2 regions of the Paenibacillus ilasis genome follow, and region 1 is predicted to be linked to the other one. Evidence: riboswitches for the same ligand, from Rfam matches in the RefSeq annotation. Region 1 holds a riboswitch; the other holds the start of a gene.
The links. Region 1 has a riboswitch for cyclic di-AMP ahead of ACETK5_RS29550 (APC family permease). Riboswitches for the same ligand answer to the same signal wherever they lie in the genome.
Positions count from the first base shown of each region.

Region 2: another riboswitch for cyclic di-AMP. It lies ahead of ACETK5_RS00445 (TrkH family potassium uptake protein); the one in region 1 lies ahead of ACETK5_RS29550 (APC family permease).

Region 1 is NZ_JBHDJG010000004.1:460,522-475,982, reverse strand. It holds gene ACETK5_RS29560 (MFS transporter) at 75-1,328, opposite strand; gene ACETK5_RS29555 (molybdopterin-containing oxidoreductase family protein) at 1,790-3,865, opposite strand; cyclic di-AMP (ydaO/yuaA leader) riboswitch at 4,350-4,545, shown strand; gene ACETK5_RS29550 (APC family permease) at 4,709-6,535, shown strand; gene ACETK5_RS29545 (formate/nitrite transporter family protein) at 6,677-7,549, opposite strand; gene ACETK5_RS29540 (MFS transporter) at 7,992-9,239, opposite strand; gene ACETK5_RS29535 (TetR/AcrR family transcriptional regulator) at 9,355-9,948, opposite strand; gene ACETK5_RS29530 (DUF4352 domain-containing protein) at 10,198-10,794, opposite strand; gene ACETK5_RS29525 (FAD-dependent oxidoreductase) at 10,921-12,282, opposite strand; gene ACETK5_RS29520 (glutathione peroxidase) at 12,782-13,261, opposite strand; gene ACETK5_RS29515 (hypothetical protein) at 13,554-14,090, shown strand; gene ACETK5_RS29510 (PH domain-containing protein) at 14,115-15,368, opposite strand.
Region 2 is NZ_JBHDJG010000001.1:59,778-75,238, reverse strand. It holds gene ACETK5_RS00475 (AAC(3) family N-acetyltransferase) at 217-1,017, opposite strand; gene sdhB (succinate dehydrogenase iron-sulfur subunit) at 1,132-1,896, opposite strand; gene sdhA (succinate dehydrogenase flavoprotein subunit) at 1,916-3,658, opposite strand; gene ACETK5_RS00460 (succinate dehydrogenase cytochrome b558 subunit) at 3,675-4,343, opposite strand; gene ACETK5_RS00455 (LysR family transcriptional regulator) at 4,692-5,609, shown strand; gene ACETK5_RS00450 (potassium channel family protein) at 5,643-6,317, opposite strand; gene ACETK5_RS00445 (TrkH family potassium uptake protein) at 6,334-7,674, opposite strand; cyclic di-AMP (ydaO/yuaA leader) riboswitch at 7,739-7,883, opposite strand; gene ACETK5_RS00440 (CPBP family intramembrane glutamic endopeptidase) at 8,175-9,863, shown strand; gene uvrC (excinuclease ABC subunit UvrC) at 9,835-11,838, opposite strand; gene trxA (thioredoxin) at 11,973-12,290, opposite strand; gene ACETK5_RS00425 (hypothetical protein) at 12,544-12,699, shown strand; gene dnaI (primosomal protein DnaI) at 12,818-13,771, opposite strand; gene ACETK5_RS00415 (replication initiation and membrane attachment family protein) at 13,805-15,310, opposite strand.

The DNA.
Region 1 (15,461 bases):
AAAGCAGCAAGCTCCGAAGTAGGCCTGCTGCTTCATCCTATACCTGGAATTATTTCAGCTTTTAAAAACTTGGGCTAGGCGTTAAGGTGACCTGCATTCTTGTCATGACCGTCATGATGCAGCGGGATGTGCTTACTAAGCCGGGCATGTACCGCAAATGACAGAAATGACAACACGGCAACACCTGCAGCCAACCATGCCACCGGCGTCAACCCGCCGCCGTCATACATCGTTCCCATCGCATATGGCCCAATCACCCGGCCCGCGGCACCCAAGCCGCCTGTCACGCCGATATAGAACGGAGCGGCTTGTCCTGCGCGATCCGAGATAAAAGCCGGGATCGCAGGCGAAATCAACATCTCGCCCAATGTGGCCAGCACCATTGCGAGAATCATGCCTGGATAACTGTGCACCGTCACGATGACGACATAAGCTGCCAGATAGAACAAAGCGCTTGCCGTCATCTGACTGCTCTCTGTACGGGCCGCCCAGCGCTTAATGGCATTCGTGACCGGCTGCGCGGCAAAAATCAAGATCCCGTTCAGCGTCCATAAATAACCGTATGCCGTCTTGGACATTCCCTCCGAGATGATAAATGGAGACACCCCTGTGTTCCAGATGGAATTACCGAACCACAGGAAGAGGGAACCCAATCCCATAAAGAGATAGATTCGGGTGTTCCCGAGCAATGCCCAAGCCCCGGGGCCCGCCGGCAGCGGACTCTTAGGCTGCGGATGATGGGCTCCTTGCGATACGCCCGTTCCCCCCAGCTTCGTCAAGTAGGACAGGAAGAAAATCGCAAATCCGAAGGACGTGACACCGTTTAAGATAAAACTTAAATGATAGGATATCTCCGCCAGGAAACCGCTCATGGCCGTTCCCAAGGCTACGCCGATATTATTCGCGACATAGATGACATTAAACAGTTCTCCCCGCCGATCGGCAAACCGGAAGCCGATAAATGCCTGAATGGCCGGCATCGATACCGCGTTACAGAATCCGATGAAACCCATCACCGCGATGAACAAACCCCAAAGTCCATTGATGAACGGAAGGGTGAACAACCCGAGGGCATTCAGCAGCAGCGAGCCCACAATGAGCTTTTTCACCCCGACCCGGTGATACAGCGCGCCGCCAAGGAGTTGACCGGCGATCCCCCCCATCGACTGAATCAGAATGACAAAGCCTGCATCCTTCATGCTGCGTCCCAGTTCATCGAATACATACATCGTTGTCAGCGGCCACATCAAGGACCCGCCTGCCGAGGCAACGAGACTTGCAACAAGAAAACCTTTTACTTCCTTAGGGTACTGCTCCAACCATTTCATGTTTATTATCTCCCAGCAGCCTCGTTAGCAGTATATTTACGCATATAACCTAAAATAGCCCCACAAAGTGGAGCCAACGCTCCGATGCTTATTCCAAATACTTTGCGGGGACCCCAAAAAACTTTATAAATTCTAATATGTTAAAAAAAAAGCCCATGCGGGCTTTTTCTAATTCTTCTTGAATAAAGAGGCGAACGCCATCTTTTTGATGCTCCAATAATTAAGAATGAACATTGCTTGTCATTTCTTATCGCCCAAATCCTAGTATCGCTTGATAGATCCATTGTTAGCAAGCACACTCATTGACGCTTTACCATAACAGCGAATGCCGGGCCGCTGCTGCCATATCGGCCCTTCCCTAACGAATCTCGGGCGCTCACTCCATTTGCCGGCTGCAAGCAACGAGCCCCTTCTTTTAAACACGTTCGGAAGAAGGGCAGCTCGTCGAGGTATATCAAGCATTAATGTCGCTTCACCTCTACCACCGTTGAGAAGAAGGTAGCGCCTTCGCCCATATCCGACAACCTGTCGGGCGTAAGGGCATTGGCGCGCTGCTTCCTGCCTTCCCCTTCCCACCACAAGCCTTGGCTGACCACGGTGCCAGGCAGCATTTTATCCGTCACCTTGGCCCGGACTTCGTAAGTACCGCGGTCGTTATACACCGTAACCATGTCGCCGTCCTCTACACCGCGTTCCTCTGCATCCTCCGGATGGATCTGCAAGGCAGGCTCCTTCTCCAGCTTCTGGTGCTTATCCACATTCGCAAAGGTCGAATTCAGGAAGTTGTGGTTCGGCGGCGAAATGAACATGAGCGGGTATTTGTGCCCGCGACCGCGCCTTACGCCGTCATATCCTTCCTTCAAAGGCACGTAGGTTGGAAGAGGCGGAAGACCTGCTTGCTCCAACTGCGCGGAGTAAAGCTCGATCCGGCCCGATGGCGTCGGCAAACGATCCAGATATGCTTCAAGCGGTGTCATGTCAAGCTTCACATGGCGGTGTTCCTTTAGCTTGTCCAGCGTGACGCCGTTCAGATAAGGGTTGTCCGGGAAGTCGAGCGCTCTTGCCATCATCTCCTCTTCCGTCTCGCGGAAGGCAGTGTCGGTGAAACCCATGGCCCGGCCCAGCAAGGAGAACAGCTCCACGTTGCTCTTGCTCTCCCCGAGCGCCGGAATGACCGGCTCCTGCAGCTGGATGTACTGATGCCAGTAAGAAGCGAACAGATCCGTATTCTCAAATGAGGAGGTTGCCGGAAGCACGATATCCGCATACTTGGCTGTATCCGTCATGAACAGATCATGTACGACGGTAAACAGATCCTCCCTTGCAAACCCTTCGCGTACCCGCCCGGTGTCAGGAGCGACCACCAGCGGATTGCTGCAATAGACAAAGACCGACTTAATCGGCTGTTCGGTCATGGCAAGCGCCTCGCCGATCCGGTTCATGTTAATGGTCCGGGCATTCGGATTCGGCCGGAGATCCGGACGCTCCAATGCATCGCTATCCATGCTGTTGTAGCCGCCATTCGACTTGGCAGCCCCTCCGCCCCGCTTCAGCCATTGTCCGGTCAACGCGGGAAGCGCAGCGATGCTGCGCACCGTCAAGCCGCCATTGTCGTGATGCTGAAGACCGTTACCGATATGAATATAGGAAGTATCCGCCCGGCCGTACAGTTCGGCCAGCTTCTCGATATCCCCTGCTGGGATGCCGGTAATGGAGGATACATGCTCCGGCGTATAGTCTTTGACATGCTCACGCAAGGCTTCATGCCCGTGCGTATACTGCCGGAGGAACTCCTCGTTCACCATGCCGTCACGGAACATGATGTGCATGAGGCCGACGGCCAGTGCCGCATCCGTGCCCGGAAACAACGGAATGAACCAATCCGACCATTGCCCCGTTTGGTTCTTATGAACATCGATCACAACGACCTTGGCACCGGCCTTGCGCGCTTTCTCCGCCAGCACGACCTGGTGCATATTGGTGCTGACGATGTTGCCGCCCCAGACGATGATGACATCGGCATGAACGGTATCCTCCGGGACGGTTCCTCCATTAAACCCCATGACGGATTTCCAACCCTCATTGCCTGCGGAATTGCAGATCGACTGCTTCAGGCGGCTGGCGCCCAGCCTGTTGAAGAATCTCCGATCCATGCCGTCCACGCTCAATATCCCCATGTTGCCGTAGAAGCTGTAAGGCAGGATGCTCTCAGAGCCATGCTCCTCGATCAGCTTCTTGTAGCGCCCGGTAATCTCTTGAATCGCTTCATCCCAGCTGATTCGCTCGAAAGCCCCCTCGCCCTTGGGCCCTACCCTCCGCAGCGGATAAAGCACGCGCTCCGGATGATACACCCGATGTGCCATATTGCGGACTTTATTACAGATGGCTCCCTGCGTAATCGGATGATCCGGATTGCCGGTAACCTTCACGATTTTTCCGTTCTCTTTATGCAGCAGCAGGCCGCAAGTATCGGGACAATCCAACGGACATACCGCCGGAAACACGCCATTTTCCTGATGTATCATCGCTTGAGTCATTTCGTTCATTCCCCCTTGTACACGCTGAATCATATCCCCTTATCTTAAAAGAAAATCAGGGCTCCAGTAAAGTCTTACATTTTTTTCTGCAGCGGGTGATTCACTCTACTTCACTCCGGGTATATTCCTATCAAGAGCAACGAAGAGGAACCCAGACCCTTTCTCTTCCTTGCCGAATCATGGACCACTCCCAAAAAATTCGCCATGCCAATGTCTCCTCCCCCGAGACCGGCATGGCGAATTTGTTTGTATTGGCGTTCTATCGCATCACATTCGAGCTACCTGCAACTTACATATCATAGAAAGTCATGATTTCTGTAGCAAACCTGCAAAAAACAAAGCCTGTCAAAGCCACATAATTATGTAAGCGCTTATCTGTCATTTTTTATAAATAATTCTGCTTTATTTTTCGTTGGAGGGTGTTTTACAAAAGATTTGAGCAGGCGTAATATACTATTCAGCTTCGATATCATTCTTCATATTCACATGATATTCGCTTAATTTCCAATTTGGAAAGCGGGGGAACCACACGTATGGATGGATACCTATAGGATCTGTCAACCATACTATGGGGTGAATCCTGATGCAGCGCGAACGTACGCCGCGACTATTATCAGGTAGGGCGACTCTCACCGCCCGAATCCGACAGCTAACCTCGTCAGCGTTGATTGGGAGGGTTGTGAACTTGTGATCAAACACAGGGTTCTAACCTGTGTTTTTTGTTTGCCAAAATCCAGCATAGGAATGGTGACCGTTCGTATGTCCAGCCTATGAAACACACCGATTGAAGTCCATTCAGTCAGCTTCCATCATGAACGTAATCTTAATCGGCGGTGAAAAACCATGTTATCTTCAATCAAGCGATTCCTCATTGGAAGACCGCTTAAATCAACGGAATTGGGCGAGCAAAAGCTGAACAAAACCAAAGCGCTGGCCATCCTTTCATCCGACGCCTTGTCGTCCGTGGCTTATGGACCTGAACAAATTCTGATCGTCTTGATGACCGTTGGCGCAGCTGCCTATTGGTATTCCATACCGATTGCCGTCGGGGTCCTGGTCTTATTGCTGGCACTTATCCTATCGTACAGACAGATTATTTTCTCATATCCGCATGGCGGCGGAGCCTACGTGGTTTCCAAAAGAAATTTAGGCATGTATCCGGGACTGGTTGCCGGCGGCTCCCTGCTGGTCGACTATATCCTGACGGTTGCGGTCAGCGTATCGGCGGGGACGGACGCGATCACGTCGGCTTTTCCGGAACTGCACGCCTACAATCTGCCCATCTCCATCGTGTTCGTTCTGTGTTTGACCGTACTCAATTTAAGAGGGGTCACGGAGTCGGCCTCCATATTGGCCTATCCGGTTTACTTGTTTGTACTCGCGTTGTTTATCCTGATTGGCGTCGGAGTATTCAATATCGCTACAGGCCATGCATCTCCGGATCTGCATACGCCGATCGGCACGCCTGTCGCCGGGCTAAGCTTATTCCTGCTCCTGCGGGCATTCGCCTCGGGCAGCTCTGCCCTGACCGGCGTTGAGGCCATTTCCAACGCCATCCCGAATTTCAAAGATCCTGCTCCGAATAATGCGGCCAAAACCTTGGTGGCGATGGGATCCTTGCTGGCCCTGTTATTTTCGGGCATCGTATTCCTGGCCTATTACTATGGGGTTAGCCCCAGCGAGCAAGTCACTGTCGTTTCCCAGATTGCCGAGCATACCTTCGGACGAAACTTTCTGTATTACTTCATCCAAGGAACAACGGCCCTCATTCTGATTCTGGCCGCCAACACGGGATATTCCGCTTTCCCGCTGCTTGCCGTTAATCTGGCGAAGGATAAATTCATTCCCCGAATGTTCACCGTCCGGGGAGACCGTCTGGGATATTCAAACGGAATCATCATACTGGGTTTTCTCTCGATTCTGTTGCTGCTCGCTTTCGAAGGCAAAACCGAGCATCTGATTCCGCTGTACGCCGTCGGCGTGTTTATCCCTTTTACCCTCTCCCAAACGGGGATGATGGTGAAGTGGATTCGCGAAAAGCCCGAAGGATGGATTGTCAAACTGATCATAAATACCACCGGCGCATGCATCAGCTTTATCGTGACGATGATTTTCTTTTTCACGAAATTCGCCCAAGTGTGGACCGTCTTGATTTTCCTGCCGCTGATCATTTGGATCTTCACCCGAATCCATAAACATTACGAGGCCGTAGCAGACCAGCTGCGAATTACGACCTGTGAGCCTGTTAAGCCGATTGAGGGAAATGTTATTATTCTGCCTGTGGCGGGAATCACCCATGTGGTGGAGAACTCGCTGAATTATGCCAAATCGCTGGGAGCAGGCCAAATTATCGCGGTGTACGTGCCGTTCGAACGGGATGACGAGGCGGCCTTTCAGGAAAAATGGAAGAAATGGCAGCCGGACATCCGGCTGGTGACCCTGCATTCGCCTTATCGGAGCATCATTCAGCCGCTGACCAAATTCATCGATACCGTGCAGCGGAAGGCTAGCGAATCCGACTACCAGGTTACCGTTGTCATCCCGCAGTTCATCCCCAAGAAGGGCTGGCATAACTTCCTGCACAATCAGTCCAGCTTGCTCATTCGCGCACATTTACTCTATCGGAGAGATGTGATTATCACCACGGTACCTTACCATTTAAAAAAATAGCGGGTTTATTCCTTCTGCGAATTATACAAGGAATCCGCTCACCAACAACGTTAAAAAAGCTGCGATCATCCGATCCCTATCCTTAAGGGTGCGTGACGATCGCAGCTTTTTTCCTCCGCCTTGGCTTACCAGGCTTCGGTATTACGAAACATTCTGCGCGGAGTGAACCTGTTGAGCAGTACCGGTAGCCGGCGCAGACGGCAGCGCCTTATCTTGTTCGCCGCGAGGGATGATCTCAACTTTATCATCCTTCTTCAAATATACGGACCCGTAGGCAGCTCCCACAAACAGCGCACCTCCGACAAAATTGCCCAGCCAAACCGGAATGAAGTTTACCAGATAATCGCCCCAGCTGTAATACCCCTCAAATATCGCAGCCGGAATGAGGAACATGTTGGCCACCACGTGCTGAAAGCCGATGGCTACAAACGCCATCGTTGGAAACCAGATTCCGAGAATTTTGCCGCTCATCTGGTCGGATCCGTAGGACAGCCACACGGCGAGCGCTACGAGCCAGTTACAACCGATGCCCGACAAGAATGCTTGCAGGAAGCTGTCGTCGAGCTTATGACCCGCCATATCCACCAGCTTCTCCAAATAAACGCCGCTGCCCGTCAGACCGGTCACATGGCCGAAGAAATAAGCGACGAACAGTGCCCCTGCCATATTGCTTATCGTGACAAGAGCTAAATTCCGCATCATGTCCTTCGTGGAAATCCGCTTCTTAAATCTGGCCAGGGACACGGCCATCATGTTGCCCGTCAGCAGCTCTCCGCCCGCTAGCAATACAAGAATCAGTCCGACAGGGAATATCGCCGCGCCTATAAAGCCGGCAATGCCTCCCCAAGCCTCAGACGCTCCGGCAATCACGCGAATATCCAGCAAAAAGCCGAGCGCGATAAAAGCCCCCGCCAAAAATCCTAATATCATAACGTTCATGACGGAGTTATGCGCTTTTTTCACCCCGTTCTCCACGGTGATCTCCGCAATGCGATCAGGTTTGTAATAGGCCATGGCCGCTCCCCCATTTCTCCCGCATTCCGTCCTGAAATCTCTCGAATGCAGCGTCTGATGTTCCGTTACAGTTACAGTTACAGTTACAGTTACAGTTACCCATATTGTACCGCAGCCTCCAAAACAAGAACGTGAATTATATCACGAATGTATGCGTCAGGAGTGGACATCCTTGTGTCCTGGCTGCTCTTGATCATCTTTGAGTGTACTGTGGTCATTTAACTTCATATGGATAATACAATCACAGTACCTTGTCCAAGGGTGAATCTTCGGGTCCTCTAGAGGATACCGATCATTCGTCCGATCCGAGCGAGCGGTGCATGTAAAATAGCGGTATCGGAGATGATCCCGACACCGCTTGGTTTATTGCTTTTACCAACCACCATGCTCAAAACCTGCAAGGCTTCGTCTGTTTACCACCTTTACATTCTAACCTGCAAGCCTATGCCTTGGCGGCAGTCTCTACGGTTACAGGCGTTTCCTTTTCCTGAACCGGAACGTTCGAGATCGGAAGTTTCATGCTAATGAAGGACGACAGCAGGAAGAGCGCACCTGCCGTGAAATACACGACCACAATGGAGGTTGTCGACATATACCATCCTGTAAACCCGGAGCCGATGAGCAGCATGCCGGTAAAAACCGGCGTCATCACGCCGTTCAGCCGGCCGATAAATTTCTCTTCCACTTGCTGCATCATCACGGCCATCAATACCGTCTGCGCCATCGCCATCAGCACCCCGGTTACGAAACGCATCGTGCCGGTCAGGATCGGCCACTGGGACAGCACCTCGACAAAGGTTGAGAGTCCAAGGAAAGCAAGGCCGGCGAACAGCAAGTAGGAGCCTTTCACTCTCCCTGCAATCACGGCGGCCAGCACGCCGCCAATCAACATGCCCAGACCCTCTAACGCGGTGAACCACTGAACGCTGGACATTGCCAGCTGTAGACGCTCCGTGATGACAAAGATATCGAGCGGCTGAACAAGTCCGCTGCCGAGCGCCATTAAAACGTAAACCACCAGCAGCACCTTCAGCAGCCGACTGGAGCCGATGTAAGTGAAGCCTGCCTTCATGTCCTTCATAAAAGAACCGGTCGATTCCGAATTCTTAGCGGGTTCATCCACACTGGAAGGGAGAAACGCCAGCACGATCGCCGAAGCGCCGAATAGAACCAACAAGCTGATTAACGAGGCCTGCAATCCAAAAGCTTGATAGATCGTCGTGCCGACCATCGGTCCCAAAATGATGAACAGCGACATCGAGGTCTGGGACAAAGCCGTGGCCGCGGGCACATGCTCATCCGGCAAGCAGCGCTTGATGATCTTCATGGACGAAGGCTGCGAGAATTGGGATACAACGGCCGAGACCAGGGTCACCGCAAACACGGCCTGCCAATATCCTGCATACACAACAAACAGGATAAGCAGTATGGATAAAAAGCTTAGAATGTCTCCCCAAATCATCGTTCGCTTGGGACGCCAGCGGTCTGCCAGCACGCCGCCAATCATGGAGATCACAAAAATGGGCGCGTATTCAATTACGGTAAGCAGCGATACGGCGACCGGGTCATGGTTGCTCTTCTCCATAATGAAGAACAAAAGCGCCATGTTGCGGATCCAGATCCCGATATTTTGCATAAAATCCGAAACCATCAGCAGCACGAACGCGCGGTTGCCAAACAAATGCCTCATAGTTCATCCCCCTAGTAAAACCGACCATTCGGTTTAATTATATATATGAAAACGCCAGCTCCCGCTTGTAAACCAAGAGAAGCGTTTCCGATAAATCTTCCTATCGTTCACTACGCTAAGAGCCTTGACCTGATAACACACCGTTTAAAAAGTACGTCACTCCTTTACGGTATAGCAGCCTCGATTCCTCCTGAGAACGTTCAAAGTGCAACATCGACATCCCATCGAGCAGCGATGCGAATATGATGGATATTTCCTCTACATCCTCTGCCGGTATTCGCCCTTCGCTTACTCCTTCCGCAAAAATTTCGCGGTAAAGCGTGCGCGGACCTTGCAGGATGGCCAGCATCTCGCCCACAATCGTCTTATTCTCCGGCTGATTGATATAGAATTCCTCCGCAATCTTGGTCAGCGGATTCTGGAAGTCATCGACCATATGATCGGCAATGCCGTACAGCTTCTCCTCGAAGCTGGCGTAACGGGCTTTTTTATCGTTCCAGGCTTCCATCCATTCCTGATTCTGCTTAGCCAGCAGCTTGACGAACAAATCTTCCTTGCTCTCAAAGTGATAGTAGATGCTTCCCTTGCTGGCACCCGTATACTTGACCAGTTCATCCATGGATGTTGCCGCATACCCGCGCTGGATGAACAGTTCCTTCGCTTTATCCAGAATCAAATCCCGCTTTCGCTGCGCTTTTTCTGAAGACATCGGTGTAAGCACTCCTTGTTTGGAAATAATAGTCCGCCATCACAAACGGAAACCGGATTCCCTTACTAAAAATGAATCCAAAGTTGATGAACGCTACTCACGATAAAAAACCGACTGTACGGTTTAATCATACTGAAAACATTCCCGCATGTAAAGCGACGTCTTGGCCATCACATAGAAAAAAGGACTTTGCCTGCGCAAAATCCTTTCCTCATTCGTTAATCCCGAAACAACCATGCTAATTATTTTTTATTCCACTGACCAAATGGCTCTTCCTTCTTTCATCGGATCGCCATAACTCAGCTGCAGCCCCTTTACACCCTGCTTCACTTCGTACGGAATTTCACCTGTCAGCTCGCCGCCTGGGGCAACGGTGCCGTCCAGCATCTTTACATCATCCGTAATGGGAACCGTATAGTTAAGATCGCTCGAATCCGTCAGGGAAAAAGATAGCGCGGAAGAGATGACCAGCGGCTCCTGGCCATTGTTCTTCACGGTAATCTCAACCACCTTAAACGTATGGCCCGGCTGGGGCTTTAAGTACTCGTCCCCTTCGGACTCACGTACGCTGTTCAGCGTAATGACCGTGCCATGATAATCCACCGTATCGCCTACCGCGGCAGGTTCGCCGATCGGCTTCACCTCTGCATTGTCGGCAGGTTGATCCTCCCCTTGGGTTGGTTCTGCAGGCGGCTGCTCTTCCGATGCCCCCGTCTGACCTGTCTCCCCGCTATCCACAACAGCCGGCGGACTCTCTGCTGGCGGATCCGCCTGATCATTGGAACAAGCAGCCGTCAGCAGCATGGAGAACAATGCAGCCGAGGCCAGCATTACTTTTTTATTCATACTTTATCCTACCTCCTGAAAGTCGATATCTACATGTCCGGATATTTTCCAATTCGCTGTCAAAATCCATAATCCTTCAAAAACAAGAAAAAGACCCCCGATTCAGGGGTCTTCTTGATGAATGGATTAAGAATGCACCGGTGCTTTTGTCTCGACCGCCGGCAATGCCTGCAGTCCAGCCGTGTTAAGGAAATTCCACGGTTTGTTGTAATGCGGCTGGAAGAAGAAGTCGATGAAGGCCAATTGATCAATCGTCATCCGATTCTGTATGCATACCGACAGCGTATTAATGGATTGCGTCATATCCGCTTTGGAAATGACCTGTGCCCCCAGCATCCGGCGGCTTTCCTGCTCGTATACCACCTTCAGCGTAACCTCTTCGAAGGTAGGCATGAATTCCGGACGGTAATGATCCGTAATGGTGACCTTCTCCACCTTCAAGCCTTCGTCCTTGGCGGCTCCTTCGGTTAATCCCGTCGAGGCAATGTTGTGCTCGTATATTTTCAATCCCGACGTACCTTGCGTTCCTATATATGGGGTCGTCGGCTGCACAAGGTTGCGTGCAACGAGCGTACCCATCCGGACTGCGTTAGTTGCCAGCGGAATGTACATCATTTTACCGGTCGGGTTATAGTGAACGGAGCAGCAATCGCCTGCTGCATATACATCCTGCTTGCTGCTTTGCATATATTGATCCACGACGATGGCGCCGTTCTTCAGCATCTCCACCTGCCCCTTCAGCAGCTCCGTATTCGGACGGAAGCCGATGCAGAGGATTACCAGATCCGTGTCGATCTCACCTTTGTCTGTGATGACCTTATTCACCTTCCCATCCTCGCCTTGGAAAGAAGTCACGGTCTGACCCATGGCCATCTCGATCCCTTTTTCACGGAAGGATTTCTCGATCTTGCCACTGAATTCAGGATCCAGATATTTGTTCAGAATGCGGTCGGCACTATCAATCAGCGTAACCTGCTTGCCGTTCTGCTGGAAGGCTTCGACAAGCTCCACACCGATATAACCGGCGCCGACAACCGTAATGTGTTTCGCTTCCTGTGCTTTTTCAATGATCGCATTGGAATGATTGTAGTTTTTGCAGAGCAAAATATTATTCAGATCGATGCCTTCAAGCTTCGGTACGATTGGCCATGATCCGGTTGTGATAATCAGTTTGTCATAGGTATCATCAAAAGTTTCCTGTGTGACCAGGTTCCGAACTTTCAAGGTTTTCTTGTCCGTATCCACCGAGATGATCTCATGCTTCATCTTGGTTTCGACACCCAGCTCGTCGAGCTTCTGAGGCGAAGAATAGAACAAACCGTCAGGGTCTTTCACAACGCCTCCGACGTAAAGCGCGATGCCGCAAGACAGGAATGAGATGTTATCATTACGTTCATAAACGGTGATCTGTGCATCCGGGTAAAGTTTAGCGGTATTCACGATGGCGGACGTTCCTGCATGGGTACAACCGATAACTGCAACTTTCATGGTTTTTCCTCCTCCAAGTATGAAGCTTATATTTGATTAAGATGAGCTCTTTTGCCTGGATTCATGCTTGGTAACGCTTGTTGAGCATGAATGTGGTGACGGGTAACATCTCTTGTGAATGTTTTCACTTCATGTCCTTATTATAATGTGATAAATTTCACAGTTCAATAGGTAATTGTGTTATTCACAGATTGTTCATAATTTCACATAGTTAAGATGATAAAAGTTGTTGACCTAAACAGTATGACGACCCCAGCGCCAATGCCCTAGGTTAAACCAAGAATATAGGTTCGGTATCAGGGTAAGCTATATGTGTCCGGCCTCACGGAGTTAATTCAAGCGATCTTCCCTATCTTATTACGTGCTGCCTTGAAGGATCTTGCTTAGGCTGATTCTAACGGAATGATGCAATGATATATCCAAGAAAAACAGGACTGTTCTCTTCAGAGGAATATCCCCAAAGAAAACAGCCCTGTTATGTTATCGTTGCTGCCTGCCACTAACCAAGCAGGGATTCAATGGCACCCTTCATCGATTCCGGTGTATCTCGCGGTTCGAACCGCTGAACCACCTTGCCCTCGCGGTCTACCAGAAACTTTGTGAAATTCCAAGCGATCTCTCCGCCTTCATTCGGTCCTGGCTGCTCGGATTTCAAATATTGAAATAACGGATGCGTTTCTTCCCCGTTCACGTCAATCTTCGCAAAGATTGGGAAATTCACGCCATAATTCAACTGACAGAACGATTCGGCCTCTTCACTTGTACCCGGCTCTTGTCCGCCAAACTGATTGCACGGGAAGCCAAGAACCTGCAGCCCTTGCTGGCTGTATTGGTCATACAGCTGCTGTAGCTCTCCATACTGCGGCGTAAGTCCGCACTGGCTTGCCGTATTGGCAATAATCAGAACCTTACCGGAATACTGATCGAGTGAGACTTCCTGCCCTTTCGGGTTTGTTGCATGGTATTCGTAAACTGACATCTTCGAATCTCCTCCCCGGTCTATATGTATTGGATGCATGGCTTTCCAAGCTCTACAGCCTAGCCAATCTCCCTCCATCATACCGAATAAATGGCCCTAAACCAAATTTCGGTTCCAACGCCTCTACCCTGTCGCCCGCAAATCCTTTATGATGAATGCATAACCTCTTCAAACAAGAGATAATACATAGGCTAATAACAGCTGTTTAATCAGCAAGTAAGCAGGGTAATGATTAAGGTTTGGAAAAATATCGAATGGTTCTTATTTCAACAACAGTAAGTGAGGAAAAGAAATGAAACTGTATCCCGAAATGTTTGTATCCCCATGGCATCTCATTGTCATTGTGCTGGCACTGATTGCCTTCATCGGTTTAATAAAAGGGGGATATGACCGAAAAACCGTGCTTCGCAGCACTGGGCTATCAACGCTGGCCTTCTATTTCATACTGACGATCCCCATTGGCCTTATCAGCCAGGAATCCCTGTATAAAGAAGAAACGATGCTGGCCGATTTGGATCAGAATTATGAGGACAAGAAGGCGGGTTCCGAGCTGCAAAGCTTTAAAGACTACATCGTGGTCCATACCGGAGCCTATAAAAACGAGGATGATGTAGACATTGTCATCTATGCCGGCAACTACCATGAGAGCCAAACATTTCATGGTCACATTACCCTTTTCGTGTACGATAAGAACGATGAGGAAGTCTTCACCGAGATGTATAAGAACGTAACCCTTGCTCCTGGTGAGAAGAAGAAGCTCGACAGCACCTTTACCAGCCATCCTATGGAAACCTACAGGTACCGATACGAAACGCACCCCCAAATGTGAAGGGTGCGTTTTTCTCGTCCCGTTTTAAGTTGACAGATGGTCTCCGGGCTGGATCCCCACCTTATCGTTATCGGAAAGAGGCTGACACGGCCCCGGCATCGGGGGCAGGTTCTTCGCATCCCGACCTTTGCGCACATACCGGATGCCCAAATAGAAAAGACCGACCACAGGCAATGACAGCATGGCTATAGCAAGGAGCATGCTGGACATTTGGTACGAGGGATCCGTTTCGATCTCGGAAAAGTCCAAAAACATAAACGATATAAAGGTAACCAACGAGAACATGATGATCTGGAGCCAGCGCATCCATTTCACCAGGAAGAAGAACAGGATCGCCGAGAATGCAACAAGCAGAATTGGGAATAACGGCTGCTCGGGATCCGCGTTACCCAGCTCTGCCTGACGCGTCAGCCAAAAACCGATGGCGAACTGAATCGGGAAAATCAGCCAAGCAAGCAAACCGGTTCCACGAAAGGCCGATCTTCTCTTTTGCAGCACCTCTTTGTATTCGAGGAGCTTCATCTCATATTCCAGTTGATTAAGCTCCTCCTCGGTCAATTCCCGGTCTTCCTCCTCATTCTCCTGTACCAAACGGTCCAGGTACGGCCGGAACTGCCGCTCCATATTGCCGTCAAATTCGGCACGCTCCAAATCCTCGTCCTCGCGAAGCAAAGACGCAACCGATTCATCGCTCAGATCTTGAATGATGATGGACGTCAGGTATAGGGGAATATCCCTTCTGCCGATAACCTCCAGCCAACGATTCGCCTCCATCGGATCCGTGAATGGAATGGCAACCGCCCGTTCCATCTGCCCTTCTCCAGCGACGAGGTACATAATGGGCATTAACTCCGCCATAGGCACGGATTCGGTCATTTTACTCTTCTTATAGGCATAACTGAATTGAAAGATATATCGCCCATAGTATATTTCCTTGATGTCACCGATCCTAAGGCTCCCCTTCAGGGAGTCTTTCGTTTCCGGGTCCCATCTCTCGTATTCAATATGATCTTCGTATAACAAATACTCGTCCAGATGCGTATTGTTCCAGATATGCCCTTTCAGGCTTCTGGACAGACGAATCATCATGAAGATACCGGCGGGTATAGCAGCCAAACTCATCCAGGTCCAGACATTGGTCCAGAGGTACAGCAAAATCAAGGGACCCAGTGTCAGCGCCAGGCCAAGCAGTATTCCCAGCACGTGCATTTCAAACGTAATCACCCAATAAAAAGGCTGCATTTTGGGCTTTCTCTGCTCATGAATCACCAGAGACATTCAGGCAACTCCCTCCTCATATTCTTTCGTTGTTTCTAAAGCTCTCATGAAAAAGACATTGGAGATCATATAAGGAGCAGTTCGCACGATCAC
Region 2 (15,461 bases), on a different contig from region 1:
CTTCAAGTCCCTCCTTTGGCTTGAGGCCTGAAACTGCAGGCCGTACCATTACATCTTTATTACCCTTGTAACGGTATTTATGCACCTGGAGGTCGCTGGTAGTTGGCCCTTGCTCATTTAAATAAACGTTCATGCCCAACTGAATTTCATGTTAAAAATAGCGTGCCAAAACACCTACAGCGTGTCGAACGAAAGCCGTCCAGCATGCGCTAGCATCTAACGGTTCTTCTCCAACCACTGCACGGCATGGTCCACCATGGCCCTTTGTTCTGCCAACACACAGCCCGCCTTTCCTATACGGCCATGCTTGTATGCATCGGGGCATTGCGCTTCAAACGAGGCGCCAATCGCTTCAAAATCGTCGGAATGATAGTTGATATCCTGGAATGCCTCCCACTCGGTTGCGCCCTGCACCCTGCGTACTGGGGCGTGGGCGGTTACCACCTCCTTCCCTCCCCAATCCGCGCGGTATTCGCTAAGGTGGAAGGAAGTATTATTGCCATAGCTACTACCCAGCATAAGCACGTAGGCCCCCGCTTCGTATAAGCGTGCCAGCGGCGAGGCATCTCCCAAGCCGTAATCTAGCAGATGGGAGTGCATAAGTGCCTTCGCGTCCCTGCCGCGTGCTGCAAACGAAACATGGGGATGAAGGCTTCGAATGACCCCTTCTTGCTTACGGAACACTTCCGGTATGATCCCCATCCCTGTTGTGACGGTCAGATCCGGATCATAGGGAGGCATGTCCTCGCGGATCAAATCCCACCATTTCGGGTCGGCCGGAGGATTTCCCCATGTCTTCGGGTCGGTTAAGTTCGCAGACTGGGTCGGCATCACCAGCGTCCCTTCATCGCCCAGTACGTCTTCCAGGGCCAGTATAACCGCTTCCGGACCGCCAACAATCCATCCGCCCACGCTCTTAAGCGAGGAATGGACCAGCAGAGTCATTCCCTTCCGTACGCCCAGAGCGACCAGGTCATCGCTTATATCCTTTATCGTAATCGGTCTTTCGCTGATCAAGTGACTCACCTCAAATTCAATTTAAAAACACATCATTCCTATCATATAACAAAAAAAAGCGCCTGTACCGAAGTCATGCCCCGGTCAGACGCCTTGGTGTTGAAGCTAAACCGATTAAACGCCAAGCCAGCGCTTAAACAGGTGTTTGGTTGTATCCTTGTTCATTTCCGCAATGGACGTCGTCAGCGGAATGCCCTTCGGACAAGAACGCACGCAGTTCTGCGAGTTGCCGCAGCCCTCAATGCCTCCGTCCTGCATGAGCGCTTCCAGACGCTCTTCCTTGTTCATCTCACCTGTCGGGTGAGCATTGAACAAGCGAACTTGGGAAATAGCGGCGGGTCCGATAAAGTCCGTTTTTTCGTTGACGTTTGGGCAAGCTTCAAGACATACGCCGCATGTCATGCATTTGGACAGCTCGTAAGCCCACTGACGCTTCTTCTCAGCCATTTTAGGTCCAGGGCCAAGGTCGTAGGTGCCATCGATCGGAATCCACGCCTTGACGCGCTTGAGCGCCGTGAACATGCGGCTGCGGTCAATCACCAAGTCTCTTACAACCGGGAATGTCTTCATCGGCTGAATCCGGATCGGCTGTTCCAGCTTATCGATCAGTGCCGCACACGCTTGGCGCGGTTTGCCGTTAATGACCATGGAGCAAGCTCCGCACACTTCTTCCAGGCAGTTGGAGTCCCAGCATACAGGTGCGGTCGTTTGGCCCTGTGCATTTTTGGGATTGCGCTGAATTTCCATCAGCGCACTAATGACGTTCATGCCGGGACGGTACGGAATTTCGAATTCCTCAGTATAGGATTTCGTCTCCGGATTGTCCTGACGTGTAATGATAAACTTAACGCTCTTTGAGGCGGCTGCCGTTTGAGACATCGTAAATCCCCCTTCCTTCTTACTTGTCTTTCGAATAGTCGCGAATACGCGGCGGGATTAAGGAAACATCCACTTCTTCATATGAAATCTGCGGTCCATCAGGCGTCCAGGTTGCTTTGGTTGTCTTGAGGAACTCCTCATCGTTACGATCAGGGAAATCCGGCTTGTAGTGAGCGCCACGGCTTTCGTTCCGGAGAAGCGCGCCCAGCGTCATGGCCTCGGACAGCTCCAGCATGTTCCACAGCTGACGCGTGAACGCCACGCCCTGGTTGTTCCAGCGGGAGGTATCCGTCATATTGATATTGCGGTAACGCTGCTTCAATTCCTTGATTTTGCCGATGGTAGCTTCAAGCTTGTCATTGTAGCGAACCACCGTCATGTTGTTGGTCATCCATTCGCCGAGCTCTTTATGGATCACATAGGCATTCTCGGTTCCTTCCATCTTGAGCAGGCCTTCGTATTTGGTCGTTTGCTCTTTCGCTACGCGATCAAATACCGTGGAGGAAACATCCTCAGCTGACTTCTTCAGACCTTTGACATATTCAATCGCCTTCGGTCCGGCCACCATACCGCCGTAAATGGCGGAGACCAGAGAGTTCGCTCCCAGACGGTTCGCACCGTGATATTGATACTCGCATTCTCCGGCTGCAAACAGCCCTGGAATGTTCGTCATTTGGTTGTAATCGACCCACATGCCGCCCATGGAATAATGGACTGCCGGGAAGATCTTCATTGGAATTTTACGCGGATCGTCGCCCATGAATTTCTCATAAATTTCGATGATACCGCCAAGCTTCACATCCAGCTCTTTCGGATCTTTATGGGAGAGATCCAGGTAGACCATGTTCTCGCCATTGATGCCAAGTCCCATATCGACGCAGACGGAGAAGATTTCACGCGTAGCGATGTCGCGCGGCACCAGGTTTCCGTAAGCAGGGTATTTCTCTTCGAGGAAATACCAGGGCTTGCCGTCTTTATAGGTCCAGATCCGTCCGCCTTCACCGCGTGCCGATTCCGACATCAAGCGGAGCTTGTCATCGCCTGGAATGGCTGTCGGGTGAATCTGGATGAACTCGCCGTTGGCATAATGAACGCCTTGCTGATAAACGGCACTGGCCGCTGTTCCCGTGTTGATCACCGAGTTGGTCGTTTTTCCGAAAATAATACCAGGACCACCGCTTGCAAGAATGACGGCTTCAGCTTTGAACGCCTTGATCTCCATCGAGCGCAGATCCTGGGCAGCGATACCGCGGCACACGCCTTCGTCGTCGATGATCGCATTCAGGAACTCCCAGTTCTCGTACTTGGTCACAAGACCCGCGGTTTCCCAGCGGCGAACCTGCTCGTCAAGCGCATACAGCAGCTGTTGTCCGGTCGTTGCGCCGGCGAATGCGGTCCGGTGACGCTTCGTTCCGCCGAAACGGCGGAAATCAAGCAGGCCTTCCGGCGTACGGTTAAACATAACGCCCATGCGGTCCATCAAGTGGATAATGCCCGGAGCCGCTTCACACATCGCTTTGACTGGAGGCTGATTCGCAAGGAAGTCGCCGCCGTACACCGTATCGTCAAAGTGCTCCCAAGGAGAGTCACCCTCACCTTTCGTATTAACGGCTCCATTGATGCCGCCTTGCGCACACACGGAGTGAGAGCGTTTAACAGGTACAAGCGAGAATAGATGAACGTGAGCTCCTGCTTCGGCCGCTTTGATGGTTGCCATCAGCCCGGCGAGGCCACCGCCCACTACAATAATATTAGATGCCATTTTTCGTTCACTCCCCTTAACTTAAGACTGTCTTAACTACATCGATCGCTGCTGTCGCCGCCTGGAATTCGGAACTGCGGAATGCTGTCATAGCCAGAACGAACAGCAAGCTCATCACTACGAACAAGCCCATGCAGATGTAAGTGGATACCTTCTGCGCGCGTGGACCGACGGTGATGCCCCAGCTAACGAGGAACGCCCACAGGCCGTTTGTAAAGTGGAAGGCTGCCGAAACAACGCCGATGACGTACAGAGTAAACAGAATCGGATTGTTCATGATGCCGTGCATCGTGGCGCCCAAATCGTCATGCGTGATTTTGCCGATCATGATTTGGAAACGCGTATCGTACATATGCCAGATAACAAAAACGAACGTAATAACACCGGTGATCCGTTGGATGGTGAAGCGGATGTTCCGTTCATAGTTGTAATTGCCCACGTTGTTATTCGCCTGGTAAGCGATGTATAACCCGTAGACACCGTGATATAGCAGTGGCAGCCAGATCAGGAACAGCTCGAGGAAAAAAATCAACGGCATGCTGTTCAAAAAATGGACCGCGCTCGCGAAGCCTTCCTTTCCACCCTCGAAAGCCTTAAAGTTGGAAATCATATGGCTGAGCAAAAATGCCCCAAGCGGTATGACACCGAGTAAAGAATGCAGCTTTCTGGAATAATACCCTTTCATCAGTTGACGTTCCCCTTTCCAATGTGCAGCGTTTTCATTTTCAATCTTTCCTATTTTCAGAACAATTACACTTGCCCTGTCCTAAAGAAGGTTGTTCAAAAAGCCCGCTTTTGATCACGAAGTGAATCAGGAAGCCATTCGGCATCTAAACCGACCTTTATGAACACGCATTAACCGTTGCAACGACAAAAAGCTGCCTATTTCGGCATTCGTGTGAACAACTTGTGTCATGTTTCATGTTACTCCTTTTTTTCTTATAATGGAATTGCAATATAATTATTAATCGTTATAATCTATACGCATAAGCAATGTTTTGCACGCATGTCTATTTTATATAGGAGGAATTCCATGTTCGAAGAACTGGACATGTTCGCCGTCGTCGTAGAGCAATCCAGCATAAACCAAGCCTCCAAGCTGCTTAACTTGTCACAGCCAGCCCTGTCCCGAAAAATAGCCAAGCTGGAGGATCAGCTCGGGCTGCAGCTGTTCAACCGCCGGGGCAAACGACTGGAGCTTACCTCCATCGGGCAGATTGTGTACACTTTTGCCTTGGAGCAGAGACAGCAGCAGATCAAATTCATGCAGACTCTGGCCCATTACCGGGAGGGAGATCAGATCTCGATCAACCTGGGCGCCAGTCTGACCACCCTTCAGACTACCTTGCCCCCGCTGGTCAATGCCTTCATGGAGCGTCATCCGGCAGCGGAAATCAAGCTGATCACCGGCAAGACCCATGAAATCGTATCTTATGTAAGGGATAAACGGGTCGATGTCGGCATTGTCGCCTCCTCCATCAACCAGCCGGGCTTGAACTGCATCCCGCTGTTTGATGACCATCTGGAGCTTGTCATCCCGTCCTCACATCCGCTGGCGGAAATCGAGGATGTTGGCATCGAGCAGCTTCAAGGCTTGCCGATGATCATTTTCTCGACCGGAACCTGGTACCGCAAGCTGACGGATGACCTGTTCCACCGCTGGGGTATTATGCCGGATATCCGGATGGAGATCGACTCCTTCGAAGCGATTGTCAGGCTCATCCCGACCTGCAAGGCGGCCGCGCTGCTGCCCAAATCCTATCTGAGGCCGCAGCTGTTGTCCGATAACGGGCTTGTTGACATTCATATTCCGGCACTCATTGAAACCCGGCGAACGACTTCGCTGATCTACGGCCAGGCCTCGGAGCTGAGCAAGGCGGCCAGCCGCTGGATTGACGAAACGGAAATTCTGTTCCGTAAGCTCGAAGAGGATAAAATGAAGAAAACCTGACGGATATAAGGTCGTCAGGTTTTTCTTCTATATTTATTTTTCCAGCATATTCACGACCTCAGACTCAAAGCGATCCACATTATCATTGGACCCGATAACCACCATAATGTCGCCGGAGTTCACCACATCCATGGCTGTCGGGGCTACGATAATGCCGGATTGTTTATTCAGGGCCACCACGCTGACACCGTAGCGAACCCTCGTATTGAGCTCACTAAGCGTTTTTCCGTCCATGCAGTCCGTGACCGTCATCTCCACAATCAGATAGTCCTTGGATAATTCGATATAGTCGAGCAGGTTGGGCGTGACAAGCTGATGGGCTACCCGAATCCCCATATCCCGTTCCGGAAAGATCACCCGGTCCACGCCCAGCTTCTCCAGTGCCCGGCCGTGCAGCACCGAAATTGCCTTGGCAACGACCATGGCAACACCAAGCTCTTTCAACAAGATGGCAGATAAGATACTCATCTGAATATCGTTTCCGATCGCAACAATCCCGCAGTCGAAGTTACGGATACCGAGCGATTTAAGCACCTCTTCATCCGTAGCATCCGCCACCACCGTGTGCGTCAGCAGCTCGCTCATATCCTCGACGACCTCTTCATTGCGGTCGATGCCGAGCACCTCATATCCCTGTTCCATCAGCTCAAGCGCCAGGCTGGCGCCAAATCGTCCCAAACCGATGATTGCAAATTGCTTTGGTTTCATGTCTCTCCTGTACTCCTTATCCAATAATCATTTTGCCTTCCGGATGACGATATAATTCTTTACCCTTTTTCGGCCCCAGTGCATAAGCAAGCGTCAAAGGCCCCAATCGCCCTGCAAACATCGTAATGCTGATCAATACCTTCCCAAACACCGTCAGATCAGGCGTTAAGCCCATGGAGAGACCCACCGTACCGAAGGCGGACGTCGTTTCGAAGAGGATCTCCAAGAAGTCCCCTTCCTCTGTCGTCGACAGAATCATCGATACGGTTAGAACGAGCAGCAGGGCCAGTAATGCAATGGTCAGTGCCTTCAGCACCCGCTCCTGGGCCAGGCGATACCGGAACATGACGATGTCTTCACGCCCGCGCATCATGGCGATGACCGCCCCCACCATAATGGTGAAGGTTGTGGTTTTGATACCGCCCCCGGTTGAACCTGGGGATGCTCCGATAAACATCAGAATCACGATAAAAAATTGCGTGGCCTGTCTAAGCCCCGTAATATCTATAGTATTCGCGCCGGCTGTACGCGGCGTTACGGATTGGAATAACGCGCCGAAGAATTTTCCGCCCCAATTCAGGGAGCCGAGCGTCCTCGGATTGGTGAATTCGAATATAAGAATGACGATAAATCCAACCAGCAGCAGGGTAGCCGTCATGGTGAGCACCACTTTGGAGTGCAAGGAAAGTCTCCGCTGTTTCCGGAAATCAATCAGATCGGATAGGACGATAAATCCAATGCCGCCTGAGACAATCAAAAACATCACGACAACGTTGACTACAGGATCGTAGACATACCCGGTCAAACTCCGAAAATCACCAAACAAATCGAAACCGGCGTTGTTAAACATCGTGACCGCATGAAAGACACCGTAATAAATCGCCTGGCCAAGCGGCATATCGAACGCCCAACGAATCGATAGAATGACAGCGCCGCAGGCCTCGATGATGAGGGAGTACAGCAGCACTCTGCGAATCAGCCTTACGATTCCTTCCATCGAGGACTGATTCATCGCTTCCTGCAGAATGAGACGATCCTTGAGCGATATGCGCCTTTTGAGAGCCAAGGCAAATAAAGTGGCCATCGTCATGAAGCCGAGCCCGCCGATCTGGATCAGCAGCATGATCACGACTTCTCCGAAGGAACTGAATGTCGTTCCTGTATCCACCACAACCAGCCCCGTTACGCAAGTTGCCGATGTCGAAGTGAACAAGGCATCGATAAACTCAAGCGGTTCACCCGTACTTGTGGAAATCGGCAGCATTAGCAGCGCCGTCCCGATGAAGATAATAGCTGCAAACCCAAGCACGAGAATCTGCGGCGGAGACAGCCTGAGCCAGTTAAATTTAGAGTTCAATCGGTCACCTTCTTAAAAAAAATCAAGAAAAAAAGACACTGGAAAACGCAGTGCCCTTACGGTCTGGTTCCTGTGCTGCAGCCTACGAGGTTAGCTGACGGATTCGGGCATTTCCACAGGTCGCCCTATTCATTATTCTAGGAATAATGAAATTCACCCCAATTACATGGTTCCCCCATTTTCAGTACGAAATTCGGCTGGAATATTCGGTTCCTTGAAGCATGATGTGATTATAACGCAATCCGGTACGTAACCCAATGCCGTTTTTCACCCAAAAAATCTTTAAAAGAACGCGAATTGGGCATATTCAAGAATACAAGCATAGGGTTCTCTAACGTTTTCGAAACCTTTCATTCATTTTCATCGATTTATTTCATTATTCCGGATATTGGGATAAGCTGCTAATGACTTTCATAACTATGTTATATTGACTCTATGCGTTCTTAATCAGGCATATCGAATACCAGTGGGAGTATCAACTTTCTTAGAGGAGGAATTTCATGAATCGTGCAAGAGAGGCCTTGAAGCTGAAGCCCAATCTGAAACAGCTCATCGCGCCTGCCGCAGTCGGCCTGATTCTGTTCCTATTATTTCAGGTGTTTCCGTCGACGAATCCGGATTCGACCGAGATGGCAACCCCGAATATCATATCCAAGGAGCAGGCTCGGCAAGCGGCTTCAAGCTTTGCTCAGGAGTTTTTGCAGTTTACGGCTGCAAAAACGGATGACGCATTGGTTACATATCAATCCAAATCGGAACTTTACGGATATCTGGCGAAGGAAAAGAAACTTTCGGAATACAACAAAACCTATGAAGCCAAATATCCCTATGACGTATACCGCGTTCGCTTCAGCGAACCGGGAGGCGATGCCCTCAATGTGGACGTGCACATGCAAAATTCAGGCATCGTCGGCTTCTCGTACGATTTCGCCCGCTCCAGCTATGAACGGATTGAGCTGAACAAGGGCGATGTACAAAGGCAGATGCTGCTTGTCGTCGAGGACGGCATGTCATTAGCCGAGAAGCAAGCTCTCGCAGAGCCTTGGCTCCAACGAGCGGGCTATGATCCGTCGCAACTGGAGCTGGTTACGCGGGAAGGGGAACCCCGGCTCCGGTATGTGGACCCGGAATCCAAGATTGGCGATTCCAGATTGGAGCACCGTTTCACCTTCGAACAGGGGAAATTACGCTCCTATGAGCCATCCTTTTCAGTCCCGGCCGCCCATTCCGCCTATGTCAACAAACAGACCCAGGATGCAACGCTGCTGACGCTTGCAGGGTATGGCCTGTTCACCCTTATCCTTGGCATTCTTGCGATTGTATACAGCGTGAAGACCAGAGCCTATACGTCCTTTAAGCGCGGCCTGTTCCTATCGGCGCTGCTGTTTATCATTCAGATGTTGAATACGTATAATCTGATTCCCGTTTTCCAATCCGAGGGGATGTCGCAAACCGGTATAATCGGAATGATGATTTTTTATGCGGTCTATTCGCTTATCTTCTCCGCGCTGCTCTATTTCTCCCTTGTCGGGGGCAACGGGCTATGGCAAAAAGAAGACGGACTCAATCCATGGCCTCGAGCCAAAGAACCCGGATACGGACAGTATGTACTGGACAGCATGAAGCTGGGGTATATGTGGGCTTTCATCCTGCTTGGGGTCCAATCCATTATCTTTGTCGTTCTGGGCCTAACCTTAAATACATGGTCCACCACGGATGCCACACAGTCTCCTTATAACATGCTCTATCCTTGGCTGTTTCCACTGATGGCTTGGCTGGCCGGCATATCCGAGGAGGCCGTCTATCGACTGTTCGGCATCAAAATGGTGAAAAAGATCGTCCGCAATACGTTTGTGGCCAGTTTAATTACCTCGCTCATTTGGGCGCTTGGGCATACGCTCTATCCGATATACCCTGTAATTTCCCGGCCCATTGAACTGGTTATCATCGGCTTGCTGTTCAGCTACATCTTTTTGAAATACGGGTATTTGGCGGCCATGTTCTCCCATGTCATCTTTAACAGCATCTTGATGGGCATTAGCCTGATCCTGCTCAAGGACACCAGCAACTTGCTGATCGGTGCTTTCTACATGGTACTTCCGGCGATGGTCGCGTATGCGATTTACCGTTTCAATCCAACAAAAAAAGAGAAGCCGTATGTCACGACTCCTCCTCACGAAGTACCTTAAGAATTTCCGTTGCTAATTTCTCACCGATTGAAAGGGGCTTGAAGTCTTCGACTGAAGCCTCTTTTATTTTTTTGACCGAGCCAAAATGCTTCAACAGGAGCTTGCGGCGCTTCTCTCCAATGCCCGGGATGGAATCCAGCTTAGAGGATACCATCGATTTGCCGCGCTGTTCGCGGTGGAAGGAAATCGCAAAACGGTGAACCTCATCCTGAATGCGCTGCAGCAAATAGAACTCCTGGCTGTCCCGGGGCAGCGTAACCGGCTCCGGCGGGTCTCCGACCATGAGCTGCGCTGTTTTATGCTTGGCATCCTTCACAAGCCCGCAGACCGGGATAAACAACCCCAGCTCATTCTCCAGTACATCGATGGCGGCGGAAATCTGTCCCTTCCCTCCATCGACCACAATCAGATCGGGAAGCGGCAAGTTCTCCTTCAAGACGCGCTCGTACCGCCGCCGGATCACTTCACGCATCGTATCATAATCGTCGGGTCCCAGCACGGTACGGATCTTGTACTTGCGGTATTCCTTCCTGTCCGGTTTCCCATTGGTAAAGACGACCATGGCCGATACCGGATTGGTCCCCTGAATGTTCGAGTTATCAAATGCCTCGATCCGGTTCAGCGACTGGAGGCCGATCACTTCGCCCAGATTTGCCGCTGCGACCGAGGTGCGTTCTTCATCGCGCTCAATCAAGCGGAATTTCTCGTCTAAGGACACCTTCGCATTATCCAATGCCATGCCCACCATCTGTTTCTTCAAGCCGCGCTGCGGGACATGCACCTTCACGCCGAGCCATTCCTGCAGGGCGGCAGCCCCTCCGGCTGCATCCACGATGCCAGCAGCTTCCGCCTGCTTCTCCTGTGCCTCGGCAAGGGCTGCCTGCTGTTCATCGGATATCCCTGCGGAAAGCGGATTCGCCGTAACCACGGCTGCCTCGGCGTTTCGTCCACCTTCATCCGCAGCCGTTCCCGCAACCGACTCTGGATCAGCCTCGTCTATCCACAGAGGCTCAGGCAGCAGAATTTCCTGCGGCAATGCAGGATTATCACTGTAATACTGGGCAATAAAAGACATAAAGTCGCTGTGCGCATCGCCGTAGAACGGAAAAACGGACTTGTTGCGCTGCACCATTTTCCCTTGGCGCATGTACAGAATCTGTACGCACATCCAGCCTTTATCCACAGCGTAACCGAATACGTCGCGGTCCCGCGTATCCGTTGTTGTAATCTTCTGCTTCTCCATTAGCGTATCGATATGGATGATCTGATCCCGCAGTTCTTTGGCACGCTCGAAATACAAGTCCTCCGCGGCCTCCTGCATCTTGCGCTGCAGTTCCTTCTTGATCTCTTCATGCCCGCCGCTCAGGAATGACGTAATCTCCCCGGTGATCTGTTCATAAGCAGACTTCGGAATTTCCTTCACACATGGAGCCAAGCATTGGCCCATATGATAATACAAGCACACTTCTTTTGGCATGACGCCGCATTTGCGCAAAGGGTACATCCGGTCCAGCAGCTTTTTGGTCTGCTGTGCCGCATAAGCATTTGGGTAGGGGCCAAAGTATTTGGCTTTATCTTTAAGCACCCTTCTGGTCACTTCCAGACGGGGATGCTCTTCATTCGTTATTTTAAGATACGGATAGGTTTTATCATCCTTCAGCAGCACGTTGAATCTTGGCTGATGGGTTTTGATGAGGTTGCATTCCAGAATCAAGGCTTCCATGTTGCTGCCGGTCACAATGTATTCAAAATCGCGAATTTCCGAAACCAGCATCTGGGTCTTCCCGTTATGGCTTCCGGTAAAATAAGAGCGTACCCGGTTCTTCAGCACTTTGGCCTTGCCCACATAAATAATCGTGCCTTCATGATTCTTCATCAAGTAACAGCCGGGCTGGTCCGGCAGCAATGCCAGCTTGTGGCGGATATTCTCCAGCGCCTTCTCCTGCTCCTGAAGCTGTTTGGCATAATCGTCCATGCTGTTCCTCCTCTCCAAGGAGATTATATAGTATTAACCCTAAATATAAACCATTATGAATAACCACACAAAGCGCCTCCGGGTTTAACCGAAGGCGCTGTATGAAAGCAGATTGTATCTATGGACAATTCTGCTTATTGATGTTTTGCAATGATGCCCTTCAAGGCTTCTTTGGAGTTCAGACCTACCACTTTATCGACAGGCTGGCCGTCTTTAAAGAAAATCATGGTCGGAATGCTCATCACGCCGAAACGTGCTGCGGATTCCGGATTCTCATCCACGTTCACCTTAGCAATTTTTACATCATCGCCGAGTTCTGAAGACAATTCGTCCAGAATCGGAGCAAGCATTTTACAAGGGCCGCACCACGGCGCCCAAAAATCAACTACAACCGTTCCTTGACCTTCAACTTCATTCACGAAGGTTTGGTCGGTAACATTGACGATAGCCATTGTATTCTCCTCCTCACAGGATAAGATCAGGTATAGTGCGAATCATAACTGTCGAATGGGTCGACGAATTTAGTATACCACAATCGGCCGGAAAAAGTGAAATATACTCACCTAAAGAAAGAGGATTTCACGGGATTTTTATGCAATCTTTACAAATGATTTGCGCATTGGGTATACTACTAGTAACAAGTCGGGTGACTGTCAAGTTTTTCGTGTTGGCACGGCATGTTCACCTTTTGAGGAGGCAAGCACCATGGATGTAAACGTACGCGTTAACGATCCACGGGAGCACATCAATGAAGAACCACGCAATGACTTTGGCGATTTGATGATGGGCTTCGTGGGGATGTTCGGTTTCATGACCATCATCTTTTTCGGATTCGTCATTATCAAGTTCTTGGTCGGCTAATACTTGATGACTCCTTGTGCACAAATAAAAAGTCTGATCCTGCCGCGTTCCATACGCTAACGGGATCAGACTTTTTACAATTTAGGGAAGTTTGTCCATAGGAAGTTTGCTTGCCATGCTAGAATTTCCCTCTCTGGTTCTCGCCAAATAAATGAACGACATCCACAAAAGGCGCAATCCGGTTCATCAACCGCTGCCCTTTGTGAAGCTCCTCCCCATCCTTGCTCGTGAAGCTGAGATGCTGTTCAAGCCCGTCGAGCGGATAGTTCGACGTATAGAAGGTCGGCAGCCGGTTCATCCGGAAATTCAGGATGGAACCGAGGACATGATCCCGAACCCACGGATTCAAATTCTCCGCTCCGATATCGTCAAAGATCAGCAGATCGCAATGCTTCATCGTCTCGACCATGTCCTTCAGCTTCTGGCCGTCCTGCATCATGGTCTTCAGATCTTCCACGAAATCGGGCATATACACGATAACGCCCGAATGGCCCACTTTCGCGAGCTCATGCATCAGGTAGCCCATCAGGTAGGTCTTACCCGTACCAAACGAACCGGTGAGATACAAGCCGCGCGGGGACAAGCCATTCTCCTTCGTATCCCGGATGTACTTAAAGACCTGGTGGACCGCAGGTGCACGCAAGCGATCCTTCGCCATAATCTCCATATTGTCATAACCTTCGTTCAAGGCATGCTCATCGACATAAAAGCTGCGAATCCGTTTTTTGATCTGATCCTCATTGGTTTTCGCCATCTGCAGGGAACACGGCGCCTTTCGCTCATAGATCTCCACGGTTCCGTTCATCCGCTGGATGTCCAGCTTGCTGAAATGTCCCTGGAAATCATTCGGACATCGGTCCAGACCCGGACACGCCTTGCAATGGGCCTGATCTCCAGCATATTGATACAGTTTGCTTAAATTCAAACGTATAACCCGATCATCGATCTCCGGGTATTCGCTCCGCAATGCTTGAATCAGAGGATTCCTGAGCAAATCCTCCGTAATCTGCTCGGTTCTGCGCCGGAGCGCAGGACTTTTCATGCTTTCCAGCAGTTCACCAAGGGACTCCATCTCTTGTTCCCTCCTCTCTACAGCAGAATTTCTTTATCCGCCCTTCTTGTTGCCAGCCTGCATTTCTGCCGCAAATCGCATCATTTCCTCGAATTCCTCATCCGATACGGCCTCCGCCTGATCGGTCTCCAGAGCTACAGGAATTTCCGGCTTCACCTTTCCGCCTTTAGCGTATGTACGCGTACGTTGTGTGGTTGCCTTCTGCTTGCCTTTCATCTTGGCTTGATCACGTATATACTGAACAGCTTTCTCATAGCTGTTCACCTGCTTCAGCAGCATATTGGAAGCAATGGCCTCCACGAAATTACGGTTGATGCGCTGCTCGCCGCCTGCGGCCATGAGTGACATTAAATAATGAATGAGCACGTTGATGACTTCACCCGGCAGCTTGTAGCTCAAGTCGATTTTTTCGAAGATGTCCAAAAACTGCGCGGGAACCGAGCCCGGGAAGAAGGTCTGCAGCAGCCGGGTATAAGGCTCGTTGCGAAGCATCATATTATATTGGTGAATATCGCATTTCGATTGGAACTGAGCAGGAACCTCTACATAATATTCCATCTCTACCGCATGCTCCTGTGCCGGCTCTTCCGGATCGGCCGTCATCTCCTGATGCAAGGCAACGACCTTGCCCGCCGTAATCTGCCGCTTCTCCTGCATCTTCATTCCCTGCCTAAAGTGAAGACTGGCCTTGTGCTGAAGATCATCCAGCACGACCTCGCCATGCTCGGTAAAGATGCCGTCCTCGTCCAGCAGGCGGCACAAATCCTGCGTGCTGAGATCGTATTTGCGCACCACGTAATTCACAATGCCCATCTGCTCATGGTCGTAGCGAAGACGCTCCACAAAGACCCGATTGCGGGATTCACGCGGGAAACGGAGAATAATATCCGCATAGTTCAGACCTTCACCTTGCGGATTTGGCGGCACCACGGACTTCCGTGACACCGCGACCTCTTCCAGCGCTTGCTCCAGTTCATAATCAATGACATGCGTGTTCAGCTCAAAAATATCATAAAAGGGAACCGAAATGTTCTCCTTGTTAAAGGAAATACCGGACCATTCAAGGGGTTCCTTGCTCCAAAGCTCTTCTCTTAACGACAGAACGGCGAATTTCCCCACCTTGTCGCGAAGCAGCAGCGTCAGATGCTGGGTGTTAAAGAACTCGGCTGGACTGAGCGGTGCTTGCAGCTCATATTCATAGATATGGTCATCCGTCTCCGGGACAAACATCCGGCTTGTCTGCAGTAAACCTACCGCTTCCAGCTTGGAAGTTTGCTCAATGAGAAAGCGGCGTCCTTTTTCACTAGGCTCAAGCCCTAATGTCAAAAACAATCTACGCTGCTGTTCAATGGCCGAGTAACCCACCTTCTCCACCGGCACATGCGATACGAGAAGACGGTACAGACTGACAGCAAACGCGCCAACCATCGGTTGATAAATCGAACCAAGCATTTTGTCATCCAGGCCGCTTAAGCAGAAGTCACGGTATACGCAGTAACGGTGGTTCTCGGTAAAATGTAAAAAATTAGTCATGCGCATCGTTTATGCTCCCCCTGTCGCCCAAAAATAGACTTCCTCTATTCTATCATAAATCCGTCGTTTCGAAGTCGGTTCTTTCGCATCAAAAATTCTGGAATTCGTGCGCCTGCCATTTGCATGCTTCCACAAATAATAAATGACGGCCCCCAGG